Regions from separate parts of the Geminocystis sp. CENA526 genome, predicted to be linked through region 3. Evidence: predicted binding sites of a transcription regulator. Region 3 holds the regulator's gene; each other region holds the start of a gene.
The links. The regulator NtcA, encoded in region 3, controls nitrogen genes in cyanobacteria. The targets are predictions, from matches to a motif close to TTTGTANCNNNNGNTACAAA.

Region 1 (4,972 bases), on a different contig from region 3:
TTTTCCACTAACTCAGAATCGAGATGAATGGAAATTTCTACCTTATCGTTACCACTAACACGTCCTTCGGATACAATTTGATTATTCATATACAATTTACTAACCCTACAATTATCTATTTTACTATTTATTCTATATATTTCTATTGTCCTAGATTTTTCCCTATTTTCCTAGTTATCAGTCAAGATAAGTTAAGAAACGTTAATTTTTGCAAAAGTTACTTAGGGGTTGCTGAAAAAGTTTGAGGAGGGGATGGGTATCAGGTGTCAGATTATTCAAAATCAAGGTTTTCAGTCATTGCGTCATCATCAAAAAAAACAAGGGTATTGTAAAAAAATCAGGTTTGAAATGCTCTGTTTATGTAATTACATGATAAATTTTTCGATAAATTTTTGTTTTCGTGGATTTCTGTGGCAAAATAAAAACTACCTAAAATCAATACCAGTCTGATTAATGGAGCAACAAATTCGATCGAACTCATCTGACTCTATCCTTATCGCTAGTAATCTATCCAAAAGTTTTGGCGGTTTAAAAGCCGTAAATAATGCCAGTATAGAAGTCAAGGCTAACAGTATAACAGGATTAATAGGTCCTAATGGTGCGGGAAAAAGTACCTTATTCAATTTACTCTCAAACTTTTTAAAAGCTGACACAGGAAAAGTCTTATTTGAAGGTAAACCTGTTCATAATTTAAACCCCCATCAGATTGCAAGACAAGGTTTTATCCGTACATTTCAAGTCGCTAGGGTATTATCTCGTTTAACGGTATTAGAAAATATGTTGTTAGGCAGTCAACAACAAACGGGAGAAAATATCTTGTCAGTGATTGTCAATCAAGGCAAAATTCGTAAGGAAGAAAAGGAAAATCGATCGAAAGCCATGGGTATCTTAGAATCTGTAGGATTAGCTGAAAAAGCCTACGATTACGCAGGGGCATTATCAGGAGGACAGCGTAAGCTACTTGAAATGGCTCGAACTCTAATGACAAATCCTAAACTCATTTTACTAGATGAACCAGCCGCAGGAGTAAACCCCACTTTAATTAATCAAATTTGTCAACATATTGTTAACTGGAATCAACAGGGAATTTCTTTTCTCATCATTGAGCATAATATGGATGTGATTATGTCTCTTTGTAGTCATGTTTGGGTATTAGCTGAAGGGACAAATTTAGCGGATGGTACTCCTGACGAAATACAAGGAGACGATCGAGTTTTAGAAGCCTATTTAGGGGGGTAAAGAAAATTATATTTAACTGAAAACTATAATTGATAAAAAATCTTTCTTTTTAAGCTAATATTTGTTAGCTTACTTATTGTCTTGCAATATTTTATTAGTCTAAAGTACAGTTATAAGAAGAAACCCGTGCATAAATAAGGGTAATTTCTTTAGATTCTCCCATGACGCTAGAGAGTTCGTATCTTCTGAGTCCTGTGGGAGTTCTAATGGTGCTAATTTTTCCTGTTTTATCCCAATTTCGGAGGGTTTGAGTGCTAACTCCGAGGGCTTTTGACGCTTCTGCCGCCGAGACATATTCTTTTTTTCCCATGAAAAAAGGTATGCTAAAATTTTTTTATTATTCTAACACACCTTTTTGTTTTTATGTATTTTCTTGTATAAGATATTAACTTTTTATGCTTTAGTCATTCTTTAGTCATTAACAGTCATAGTATAAAGAAAACTCGTAAGGATGAGGACGAAGACGCATGGGGTTAACCTCATTATCTAGTTTGTACTCAATCCAGTTTTCAATAAAGTCAGTGGTAAATACGCCAGTCTCAGTTAAGAAAGCATGATCATTTTCTAAGGCTTCTAAAGCGGCTTCTAAAGAACCGGGGGTAGAAGGAATTTTGCTTAATTCTTCGGGGGATAAGTCATAAATATCCACGTCTAAAGGCTCACCCGGATCGATTTGATTCTTAATACCATCGATACCTGCACATAACATCGCTGCAAACGCTAAATAAGGATTACTGGTAGCATCAGGGCAACGGAATTCTAAACGTTTCGCTTTGGGGTTAGTACCCGATAAAGGAATACGAATAGAAGCCGATCGATTTCCTTGAGAGTAAGCTAAGTTTACAGGAGCTTCAAAACCGGGTACTAAACGTTTGTAAGAGTTAGTGGTAGGGTTCGTTAAAGCTAATAAAGCAGGAGCGTGTTTAATAATACCACCGATATACCATAAAGCCATCTGACTTAAACCTGCGTACTTATCACCTGCAAATAAAGGTACACCGTTATTCCAGAGAGACTGGTGAGTGTGCATACCAGAACCATTATCATTAAATAAAGGCTTAGGCATGAAAGTAACGGTTTTACCGTATTTTTTCGCTACGTTTTTAATACAATATTTGTAAGTCATTAAATAATCTGCCGCTTGAACAAGGGTAGAAAATTTGATTCCTAACTCATTTTGTCCACCAGTTGCTACTTCGTGGTGATGTTTTTCAATGGGTACACCACAAGCCGCCATAGTTAAAAGCATTTCTGTTCTAATGTCTTGGGTGGTGTCAGTGGGAGCTACGGGGAAGTATCCCTGTTTGTAGCCCGGTTTATAGCCTAAGTTACCACCTTCTTCGACTTTACCAGAGTTCCAACGACCTTCAACGCTGTCCACATAATAAAAACCTTTGTTTTCAGTTTGATCGAAACGAACATCATCAAAAATGAAAAACTCAGCTTCAGGACCAAAATAAGCTGTATCACCGATACCACTAGAGGCTAAATATTCAACCGCTTTAGCTGCAATACTACGGGGATCTCTGGAATACCATTCACCAGTACGAGGCTCTTTGATACTACAAATCATGCTTAAAGTGGGTTCTTTGTAGAAAGGATCGATCCATGCAGTGGTGGCATCGGGTACCATTGCCATATCGGAGTCATTAATGGCTTTCCAACCACGAATACTAGAACCATCGAAGGCTACACCGTCAACGAAAGAACTTTCATCTATTTGGTCATAATAGAAAGAACAGTGTTGCCAAATGCCGGGCATATCAATAAATTTGAGATCAATAATTTTAATATTGTTCTCTTTGATCATCTGTAAGACTTCTTGGGGTGTTCCTGGCATTAACTATTTCTCCTTTAACTTTACTTACTTTATTTGTTTAATCGCTCAAACACTTAATGCTAAAGATAGATTTATTTTTATTTTGTAGCTATTTATACATAATCTTTAAATTTGTTACCTGTATTGCCCTTAAACTTTTATTCGTCTAAAGGTTTGTTATCATTTTCTTGTGTGGAACTCAAGTAATTTTCGGTTCGATCGAACAAACCATAGGTTTCTCTGATAAGATACAATGGTCTTCCCTTCACTTCTTCATAAATTCTGGCAATATATTCGCCGATAACTCCTAAAGTAATTAATTGAATACCGCCTAAGAATAAAATAGTCACAATAGTAGAGGCGTAACCGGGTAAATCAACACCAAAAATCAAGGTTTTTAGTAATAAAAATAAACCGTATAATAAAGAGATAAAAGAGATAAATAAACCAAAATAACTCCAAACTTTTAGAGGAATTGAACTAAAAGAAGTGATACCATCTAATGCAAAATTCCACAATTTCCAATAGTTAAAACTGCTTTTTCCTCCGTATCTTGGTAAACGTTCAAAATATATTGCAGTTTGGCGATAACCTACCCATGAAAATAAACCTTTCATAAAGCGATTTTTTTCTGGTAATTGTCTTAAAGCGATGACGACTTTTTCATCTAATAAACGATAATCTCCAGTATTAGCAGGAATAGGAATAGTACTAATTTTGCCAATAAAACTATAGAAATAATCGGCGGTTTTTTTCTTTAACCATGATTCCCCTTGACGAGATTTTCTCACGGCATAAACCATATCAAAACCTTCTCGCCATTTTTCTAATAACTCAATAATTAATTCGGGTGGGTCTTGTAAATCGGCATCGATGGGAATTACGGCTTTTCCTGTGGTATAATCTAATCCTGCACTCATGGCGATTTCTTTACCAAAATTACGGGATAAATTAATAATTTTAATACGTTTATCTCGATCGTGATAATCAATCAAAAGTTTTAAAGTGTCATCTTTACTACCATCGTTAATGCAAACTATTTCATAGTCTAAATTAAGGGGATTTAAGACTGATTGCAAACGAGAAAAAAGAATATCTAAATTTTCGGCTTCGTTATAACAAGGTATTAATAAAGATAATTCTGGTTGATTTTTTTTCACCATTAATTGATTGTTAATATTTAATACTAATAGTTTTATTTTTTCTCTCTAAATTTGGTGAGAGATGGCTTCAGATTGCTTCGTTACCTCGCAATGACTATTTATTACTAATGATGATTTTTCCTTGTCGTAGAGTTTGCCAATTTTCTCCTGTCCATTTTATCACTGTAGAGGCGATGCCAGAATATTCTTTATTGTCATAATCTAAGGCATAAACGGAGGGAAATTTTTTGGCTATGGCATACATATCCGTTAAGGCTTCTTCTCCCGATAAATTAGCGCTAGTGGTTGCCATTCCTCCTGTTTGACGGAGAATTTCCTGCGCGATCGAACTGTTAGGTACACGAACCCCTATACTATTAGGATTAAGAGGATTCATTTTCGGTGGGATTAAGGAAGAAGCAGGTAATACCATAGTTAAACCACCGGGGAGATATTGATAGGCGATGTCTTGCCAAATTTTTAATTCTTCATGTGTACCTTTAACATATTGCCAGATTTCATCTACACTGCTAACCATTAATATCAAGGGTTTTTCATAACTTCTTTGTTTCAACTCAAAGATTAATTCGCTATGACTAGGTTTTACAGCTAAAGCTGGTAATGTGTCAGTAGGAAAGCTGACTACTTGATTTTCGATCGCCTTTTGGATTAAAACAGAAATAGAAACCATGAGAAGAATTAAGAATTAAGAATTAAGAATTAAAAACTATCCACTATCCACTATCCACTATTCACTATCCACTATTCACTA
Region 2 (4,972 bases), on a different contig from region 3:
CGTTTAAGCTAATTAGAAAAAAATTTTTGCATTGGTACTGAGATTATGTCACAATCACCCTAGTCTTTAGAAATCACAGTTAAACGAGATTACTATGCAAATTTTATTTGTGGCGGCGGAGGCTGCACCTGTAGCTAAAGTTGGGGGGATGGGAGATGTTGTTGGTGCGTTACCTCAAATTTTACGCAAATTAGGTCACGATGTACGGATTATGATGCCTTATTATGGCTTTTTACCAGATAAGTTAGATGTTCCTAGTGAACCAATTTGGTGGGGTGATGCCATGTTTCAAAAATTTGCAGTGTATGAAACTGTTTTACCTGATACTGATGTGCCTTTGTACCTTTTTGGTCATCCTTGTTTTGGAGGGCGCAATGTTTATGGAGGGGATGACGAATATTGGCGTTTTACCTTTTTTTCTAATGGTGCGGCTGAATTTGCTTGGAATTATTGGAAACCTGATATTATTCACTGTCATGATTGGCATACGGGAATGATTCCTGTGTGGATGCACGAGTCTCCTGATATTAGTACTATTTTTACTATTCATAATTTAGCTTATCAAGGACCCGGACGGGAACTATTAGAACAAATGACGTGGTGTCCTTGGTATATGCAAGGAGACAATACCATGGCGGCGGCGATACAGTTTGCTAATTTAGTGAATACGGTATCTCCTACTTATGCCCAACAAATTCAAACAGAAGAATACGGCGAAAAATTACACGGTTTACTGTCTTGGTTGAGCGGTAAAATGCGCGGTATCGTTAATGGTATTGATATTGATAAATATAATCCAGCCACAGATAAGTTAATTCAGCAAAATTTTACCACTGAAACCCTTGATAAACGCCGTTTTAATAAAATTACCCTTCAGGAGGAGTCAGGTTTAGATGTTAACCGCAATGCTTTCTTAGTGGGTATGGTGACTCGTTTAGTAGAGCAAAAAGGTATTGATTTAATATTACAAACGATCGAGCGATTCTTGGCTTATACGGATGCTCAGTTAATTATACTCGGTACGGGCGATCGATTTTACGAAACCCAGTTATGGGAAATGTCTTCCCGTCATCGGGGGCGAATTTCTGTACAGTTATTACACAATGAAGCTATCTCTCGGCGGGTTTATAGCGGTATCGATGCTTTCTTAATGCCTTCTCGATTTGAGCCTTGTGGTATCAGTCAATTATTGGCTATGCGTTATGGTGCAATTCCCATTGTACGCAAAACGGGCGGTTTAGTGGATACGGTATCTTTCTTTGATCCTAGCACTGAATCGGGTACTGGTTATAGTTTCGATCGATATGAACCCTTAGACTTATATACTTGCATGATTCGAGCCTACGAAGGTTTCCGTTTTAAAAAAGAATGGCAAAAACTGCAAATTCGAGCAATGAATCAGGATTTCAGTTGGTATAAATCCGCTCTTGAATATCTGAAAATGTACGAAGAAGCGATTAATTAATGAGGAATGCAGAATGAAGAATGAAGAATGAAGAATGCAGAATGAGGAATTAAGGTGAGTTTTAGTCGTTAATTAATAACCCACCATGTAATAAATCGTGCAGCGTTGCGAGGCACGAAGCAATCTGAAGCAATCTCGAAACCTTATATTATTTAGAGTAAAGTCGGTTTTAATAACTATTAACTATTCACTATCAATTATTCACTATTCATTGATTAACTTAAGGAAGCATGACTACGATCGTAACTTACACGGAAACTAGCGTTAGGTTTGCCTTGGGTGGGATTCCAATATTCTGAAGGGTTAATATCCATACCGATTTCTTCGGCGGTGCGTCCTAACATGGATTGTTGACGATTTTTAATCATTTGATGATGACGCATCATTAATGCACGGGCTTGATTTTGGGTATTCATATATCTTTGTCTCCTAAAATTTTAAATTTTTTTTCATATATCCATATCTTAAACAAAATTCTGTATAAATTGCTACTAAAATCAGTTATTTTAATAAAACTTAATAAAAGAATTAACAATTAACGATTAACAATTAACAATTAAAAACTATTTCCTTTTCCCTCTGTGTTAATTACAAAATATTAAAAAAATAAGTAATTTTGATCTAATAATTGGGTTTTGCGTTACACTCTTAAAAACTTTAAAATGAAAAAGTGTTTACAAATCTTAATCAAATTCTTATTTTTTACCTATGATGATACCCTGCTTTACCTATGATTTTGATTCTCCCCATAATCGCATTTCTGAAGAAATGGTAGCCCAAGCTATTGCTAAAGTTGTTACATCTGCCCGTTATCAGGGCAAATCCTTAGAAGATTTAATTGCGGAAGTTTTACAAGATGATCCTATACTTGATCCTGTACAACGACAATGGTTAAGTAAAATTGTTACTCAGGCATGGAATATGAGTTCTCAGTTTACCATAGGTAATTGATCCTTTAGGGTATAATTATTCGAGTGATAGGGATTGTAAAATCCAATTTTTAGAGAAATCACTGTGAATAATAGACAACTTTTTCAACAAATAAGAATTTTAAACCCAGTTTCTGACATCGATCGAGTTAGTGATGTATTGTTAACTGAGGGTATCATTACAGACATTAGCGATAATATTATCTCTGATGATGAAGCAACAGAAATTATTGACGGCACGGGTTTAATTTTAGCACCTGCATTAGTGGATTTGTATAGTCGCAGTGGTGAACCGGGCTACGAAGAAAGGGAAACTTTAGCAAGTTTAAGTGAAGCCTCCCAAGCTGGAGGGTTTTCTCGTGTGGGAATTTTACCGAATACGAATCCTGTTATCGACAATCCTAGTATCGTGGCATGGATAAAACAAAAAACCTTTGATACTGAATTTTATATCTGGGGGGCGTTAACTCAAAATTTGCAGGGTGACGTTATGGCACAGTTGGCAGAATTAGCGGAGGCTGGTGTTATCGGTTTTACGGATAATCGCCCTCATAACAATTTACAATTGGTCAGAAAGTTATTAGAATACGCTCATCCTTTTAATTTACCTGTGGCTTTAGTGCCTACTAATATGTCATTAAGGGGTAATGGAGTTATGAGGGAAAGTCGTACATCTGTTCGTCTTGGGTTGGTAGGCAATCCCGAAATTGCGGAAACTATTGCTATTGCTTCTATTTTAGAATTGGTGTCTTTAACGAAAACTCCTGTTCATTTAATGCGCATCTCTACCGCACGAGGAGTACAATTAATTAAACAAGGGAAGGAAAATAATTTACCCATCACGGCAAGTGTGAATTGGCATCATCTGTTGTTGAATACGGAAATGATAGCTAGTTATAACCCTAATCTTAGGTTTGAGCCTCCTTTGGGTACTCAAATCGATCGAACTGCTTTAGTACAGGGTATAAAAGATAATATCATCGATTCGATCGTGGTGGATCATACTCCTTATACTTATGAAGAAAAAACCGTTGCTTTTGCTGATGCGCCCCAAGGTTCGATCGGTTTAGAATTAATATTGCCTTTATTGTGGCAAAATCTGGTTATCACGGGAGAATTATCGCCTTTGGAATTGTGGCGCAGTTTAAGTGTTAACCCCTTAAAGTGTTTAAATCAAGAACCAATTAAGTTACAAATAGGGCAACCTGCGGAATTAGTCTTATTTTCACCGCAACAATCATGGCAAGTCACACCATCTCAATTAAAATCTTTATCTTATAATACCTATTGGTTAGATAAACAAATAAAAGGCAAAGTTATTAACTCGACTTTGATGAAAAATATATCGATTAGGTAATTAGCAATTAGCAGAAATAGTGAAAAAAGAAATTAATTCTAAAGGAATAAGGATTTAATAAAATAGACAATTTATTTTAAGAGAGAGATTGCTTCAGGTTGCTTCGTTGCCTCGCAGTGACAATCTGACTCAACTAAATTATTTAATTTTCATTCCAAATTTTCAAGCTAACCTAACTCTAAAGTGGTGACTCCAAAAATTTTGTTAATTGCCACATTGGGAAAGGTTTTATTGTACATTCTAGCAGTTTCAAAAACTGGCAACATTTGATATTTTTCTACTATTTTTTGAGCCAATAAATTACTGCTAGGAATATCGATAAACACTTGACAATTATTTTTATGGATAGTTAAACCTTGATAAATTTGATCAGCAATTTCTAAATTATTTGCATATAAACTACCTATACGATAACCATTATCTGCGGGGCGAATTATACCATAACCTAATAATTCTTGATTTTTTATAAAACCTAAAGCCTCGCTTTTTTCTTGGGTAATCCAATTACTTAAAAATTTTTCTCTTGACGCAGGAAAACATTGATTATCATAAGTCATTAATTCTTGAAAATTAACCTTATTTAAGTCTATTAAATTGTTTGAAATATCATACTTTTTATTATCAACTTGACATTGATAACGAATATTGTTATAAGCGATTTTAAAGCTAAATTTCTGATAGTTTTCTTATTGAGCAACTACTCCATCTAAACCAATATTTCTTTCTTTTAAATGACTAAGGGCGTGTCTCCATAATTGTATCCCGTAACCTTTTCCTCTAAAATCTGATTTGACTATATAAAAACCTAAAAACCCAAAATATTCATCATAGGAAATAGCAGAAATACAACCGATCGATTCATTATTTAACTTACCAATAAAAAAGCCTTGTGAATCAGTATGATAAAAAGTTTTTAGGTCGTATTTACCCGGATTCCAACCTTCTTTTTTTGCCCAATTAATCATTAATTCTAATTCTGATTCATCTTCGATCTGATAATAAAATTATTGTTTGTCATTATTGTCATGGTTATTCTTCTAATTAATTTATTATTTAATTATTTCGGCATTTTTTATGGCGATTAAATTGTTATTTAGTATAGCAGTTGAAGAACAAAAAAAGCTAAATATTACTGACTTAAATAATATTCCTCAATGGACTCAGAAAAATGATTTTGATTTTCATAGTGTGGCACGTCGTCACGGCATGAATCACAGTACT
Region 3 (4,972 bases):
TTGTAGAAAAAAACATTTAAGATAATCTTAAGATACGGAGGTCTTAACATTGGCTATTCCTCTTTTAAATTACGCCCCTAATTCTCAAAACACTCGTGTAGAAGGCTTTGAAGTAGGCGGAGACGAACAACCCAGAGTTTATAATGCTGAAAGTCTTTATAGTCCATCTGATATGGATGTATTGATCGAAGCGGCTTATCGTCAAATCTTTTTCCATGCTTTCAAATCCGATCGTGAAATCGCCTTAGAATCTCAATTACGCAATAAACAAATTACCGTGCGTGATTTTATTCGTGGTTTATTATTATCCGAAACTTTTAAAAGTAGTTTTTACGATAAAAATAGTAACTATCGCTTTGTACAGCACTGTATTCAAAAAGTATTGGGTCGTGAGCCTTACAGCGAAAGAGAAAAAATTGCTTGGTCGATCGTGGTAGTAAATAAAGGGATTAAAGGCTTCATTGATGAGTTATTAAACTCCGATGAATACTTAGAAAACTTTGGTTATGACATCGTACCTTACCAACGCCGTCGTAATTTACCTTCCCGGGAATTAGGAGAAAGACCCTTTAATATTTCTTCTCCTCGTTACGATGCTTACTATCGTGGCGTTCTCGGATTCCCTCAAATTATCTGGCAAAATCAAGTACGCCGTTTCGTACCTCAAGAAAAACAGGCAAAAGCAGGAGATCCTTCTTTATACCTCAATATGGCTCGTAGCATTAATGCTAAACCAGCTCCCACTCCCCGTGTTTCGGCAGGAAATATCAGTTTAGATAAAGTTCCTTACCGCCGTTAAGTTGATTTAAAGTTGATAGTTGATCAGAAATTGAGGAATGAATAATTAGGAAGAGATGATTTCTTGTTCCTAATTTCTAGTTCCCATCTGAGTATTTATACTCAAAAAAATTTCTTAAATATTAAATTTAATAAACAAAATAAAACCCTTTTTAAAACATTTGATAATCTGAAAAAGTAAGAATCAAATTTCATAAAGGGTAATGAAACATTTTTCCGACGACTGGATTAAAGAATGGTGTAATAAAAACGGTTGGACTGATCTGTTTGTAGAACGCCGTGATTATTGGGCTTTTCCTCCTCATGGGGTTATACCTTTGCCCATTCCTAAAGAAACTTTAATTGAAATCAAAGCTGAAAAAGGCTTTTCTCCACAGGAAAAAATTTGGTTGGGAAGTGCTATTATAATTACTTTAACGGCAATACTTTTAACTTATTTTCTCAATTGTCCTATGCCTTTAGTGTTTGCTTTTGCTTTTTGTTCGATCGTGGTGGGACATTTTGAAGTAGAGTGAATAGTGAATAGTGCATAATTTTTAATTCTTCATTCTTAATTCTTCATTCTTAATTCTTCATTCTTCATGAATTGGTGGCGAAAACTAAAAAATAATCCTTTGGCAAAATCAGGGTTTATCATTCTTGTATTTTTTTATGCTATGGTATTAGGTGCGGATTTTATTGCCCCCTATAATCCCTATTCTGCTCAGGAAAATGGTTCTTTATTGCCACCAACTACTATTTATTGGCGTAATCAAGATAAACAATTTATCGGACTTCATGTATATCCTACTACTCAAGGACGAACCGATATAAACACGGGCGATCGAACCTTAGAAATAGACTACACAAAACCTTCTCCCATTCGTTTATTTGTTAAGGGTGAACCCTATCAATTTTTACAAATAAAATTACCTTTACCCCCCACCTTTGACGAGGTAGAAATCTTCTCAGGTTTTACTCTGCAAAGACGTTTATTCGGTACTTTAGGAGAAGGAAAAATTAATCTTTTAGGCACAGATGAACAGGGTAGAGATCAATTTAGTAGAATATTATTTGGCGGAAGAATTAGCCTTTTTATTGGCTTAATTGGCATTTTAATTTCTTTTCCCCTCGGCATGATAATTGGAGGCATTGCAGGTTATTTTGGAGGCATTTTAGACAATATTTTAATGCGACTGGTGGAAGTTTTGATGACCATACCGGGTATTTATTTATTAGTAGCATTAGCCGCCGTTTTACCGCCGAGTTTGAGCAGTGCGCAGAGATTTATGTTAATTATTTTAATTACTTCTTTTATCGGTTGGTCGGGTTTAGCTAGAGTTATTAGGGGGCAAGTTTTAACCCTCAAAGAACAAGAATTTGTGCAGTCTGCTAGATCGATCGGGGCAAATTCTTTCTATATTATTATCAAGCATATTTTACCGCAAACAGCGACTTATATAGTCATTTCTGCCACTCTTTCCATTCCTAGTTTTATCGTGGCAGAATCTGTATTAAGTTTGATTGGTTTAGGCATTCAACAACCCGATCCCAGTTGGGGTAATTTACTGTCATTAGCCTCCAATGCTTCGGTATTAGTTTTACAACCTTGGCTAATTTTTCCTCCTGCTATTTTAATTATTTTAACGGTACTATCTTTTAATTTATTAGGGGATGGATTAAGGGATGCACTCGATCCCAAAAGCATTAGGAATTAAGAATTAAGGGTTCTTGAAACTAAATCGTAATAATAAATATAGTCTAAAGCTAATGATTAGATTCAAAATCTTGATTTTTCATTCTTTAACCTGACACCTGACACCTGACACCTGATACTTACCCTCATCAAAATACTTTTTGTGCACCCCCTAACTAAAACACTTTTTGAGCAAACCCTACTTATTACTCAATTTTTAAGCAAATTGTTGACTTAATGCGACTGGATTATGGACTGTAATTTTTTTCTTGGTAATAGAAATCAAGCCGTCTTGTCTTAATTCTCCTAGTAATCTTGTTACCGTCACCCGTGTTGAACCAATGGCTTCGGCAATAGCCTGATGGGATAGTTTGAGATCGATCGTAACACCATTAAGGCTAGGAATCCCAAAATCTCGACATAGTATCAACAGGAAACTAACTAAACGAGAAGCCATGTCACGATGGGCAAGGGTTTCAATCATTAATTCTGTTTGTAAAATTCGAGAAGACAATCCTTGTAACATAAGTCGTGATAGTTCAGGATTATCTCTTAACGCTCGTTGAAAATGCTCAATAGGGGCTGATAATAATTCTACAGGAGTGAAAGCCACCGCATGATAGAATCGATCGGACTTTTGCCCTGTTACCAAAGACAAAACCCCAAAAACACTATTTTCTCTCAATAAAGCTACTGTTATTTCCTCTCCTGCTTCATACACCCGTGACAATTTGACAGCACCCTTCATTAAAAAATATACCCTTTCTGCTGGATCTCCGGGAAAAAAAATTGTCTTACCACGTTCAAATCTTTCCACTACAGGAGTATAAATTCCAGCTCCAATTTGACGAAATACAGAGGCTAAAGGTTGTTCTTGATTTAAGATTGATTGCATAGGGGATAGTTACTTAATAATATTTAATGTTCGATCGAATAAAGGACACTTTTTATAAGAAGATAAGTAATTGTAAACTAGATAACTATCTATAACGTAATTAGTTTAATCAATTATTGTCAGATATTACAGAAAATTAAAGAAAAAATCAAGAATATGTTAGATTTAAAAGGAAAAAATGCCCTTGTAACTGGTATTGCTAATAATAAATCGATCGCATGGGGTATTGCTCAACAGCTACATAAAGCAGGGGCAAATATTGGTGTCACCTACCTGCCCGATGAAAAAGGGAGATTTGAGAAAAAAGTAGGAGAATTAGTTGCCCCTTTAAACCCTAGCGTTTTTTTACCCTGTAACGTACAAGATGATGCTCAAATAGATGAAACCTTTGCCCAAATTAAAGAAAAATGGGGACATATCGATATTTTAATCCATTGTTTAGCCTTTGCTCAAAAAGACGATTTAGCAGGAGATTTTAGCAACACTTCCCGTGATGGTTTTAAAACAGCCCTCGATATTAGTGCCTATTCTCTCACTCGTTTAGTACAATCAGCTAAACCCATGATGGCATCGGGAGGAAGTATTGTCACCTTAAGCTATTTAGGAGGAGTAAAAGTCATTCCCAACTATAACGTTATGGGTATTGCTAAATCAGCCTTAGAAATGAGTGTGCGTTATTTAGCCTCCGAATTAGGTAGTCAAAATGTAAGGGTAAATGCTATTTCGGCGGGTCCCATCCGCACCCTTGCATCTTCAGCCGTTGGGGGTATTTTAGACATGATTCACCATGTGGAAGCCGTTGCCCCCTTAAAACGTACCGTAACTCAAATCGAAGTAGGCAACACCGCCGCCTTTTTGTGCAGTGATTTAGCTAGTGGTATTACTGGACAAATTATTTATGTTGATGCAGGTTACGAAATAATGGGCATGACTCAAGGGTAATTAGGAATGAAGAATGAAGAATGAAGAATGAAGAATGAAGAATGAAGAATGAAGAATGAAGATTTTTATATAGATTTCTGATTTCTAATAAATATTGGGTTTAAACCTATCTGAAGTACTTTGAGACAACCGTACTTTTTAAAAATGTTAAAAAAAGTAACAATTTAGACAGATTGCTTGACAAAGTTGCGGTTTTAATATCCTTATGTTAGGTTATTTATATCTAATGAATTAATTGAGGAGTAAAACTAATGGAAACACCTACTAAACTGAGTTTGGAACAACAATTTAAGTTGGAAGTTCTCAAAGATCAAGTTAAAAAGTTAAGTCAAGAACAAGCCCAAGAATATTTAATTGAGGTATTTCGTCAGATGATGGTGAAAGATAACTTAATGAAACAATTATTCAAAAATGTGTAAAATTCCCTAGACGTTGTTGTAAATTTGATAATCATTGTATTTCTCGGCAATGAGATTCTTTGTTAACTGTTATCTAAATTCTATGTCTTTTATTTTTTATCTCAACAACGTCTTTTACTGAATTTTTTTATTGTCGCTACATTATGTCTAAAATGTTTAAGCTCGATCGAACTAATCTAACCACGAAAGGACAATTATTAAGCTAGACTATCAACAATGAAGTTTTAATGATCTCGATCGAAC

Region 1: the regulator NtcA is predicted to act here: its motif matches at 3,161-3,180, upstream of glnA (type I glutamate--ammonia ligase).
Region 2: the regulator NtcA is predicted to act here: its motif matches at 1,941-1,960, upstream of gifA (glutamine synthetase inactivation factor IF7A).

Annotation. Positions count from the first base shown of each region.
Region 1 covers NZ_JBLZFY010000027.1:8,950-13,921, reverse strand. Annotated here, with positions in the region: gene ACN4EE_RS09645 (hypothetical protein) at 1-89, opposite strand, end outside; gene ACN4EE_RS09640 (ABC transporter ATP-binding protein) at 454-1,239, shown strand; gene ACN4EE_RS09635 (MerR family DNA-binding transcriptional regulator) at 1,334-1,549, opposite strand; gene glnA (type I glutamate--ammonia ligase) at 1,658-3,079, opposite strand; gene ACN4EE_RS09625 (glycosyltransferase family 2 protein) at 3,217-4,221, opposite strand; gene ACN4EE_RS09620 (L-threonylcarbamoyladenylate synthase) at 4,316-4,891, opposite strand.
Region 2 covers NZ_JBLZFY010000059.1:131-5,102, forward strand. Annotated here, with positions in the region: gene glgA (glycogen synthase GlgA) at 95-1,465, shown strand; gene gifA (glutamine synthetase inactivation factor IF7A) at 1,681-1,881, opposite strand; gene ACN4EE_RS14745 (hypothetical protein) at 2,174-2,416, shown strand; gene ACN4EE_RS14750 (dihydroorotase) at 2,474-3,751, shown strand; gene ACN4EE_RS14755 (GNAT family N-acetyltransferase) at 3,919-4,308, opposite strand; gene ACN4EE_RS14760 (GNAT family N-acetyltransferase) at 4,438-4,716, opposite strand; gene ACN4EE_RS14765 (cupin domain-containing protein) at 4,826-4,972, shown strand, end outside.
Region 3 covers NZ_JBLZFY010000008.1:2,305-7,276, forward strand. Annotated here, with positions in the region: gene ACN4EE_RS03970 (phycobilisome rod-core linker polypeptide) at 50-799, shown strand; gene ACN4EE_RS03975 (slr1957 family protein) at 1,002-1,313, shown strand; gene ACN4EE_RS03980 (ABC transporter permease) at 1,380-2,495, shown strand; gene ntcA (global nitrogen regulator NtcA) at 2,691-3,368, opposite strand; gene fabI (enoyl-ACP reductase FabI) at 3,525-4,310, shown strand; gene ACN4EE_RS03995 (NblA/ycf18 family protein) at 4,562-4,729, shown strand.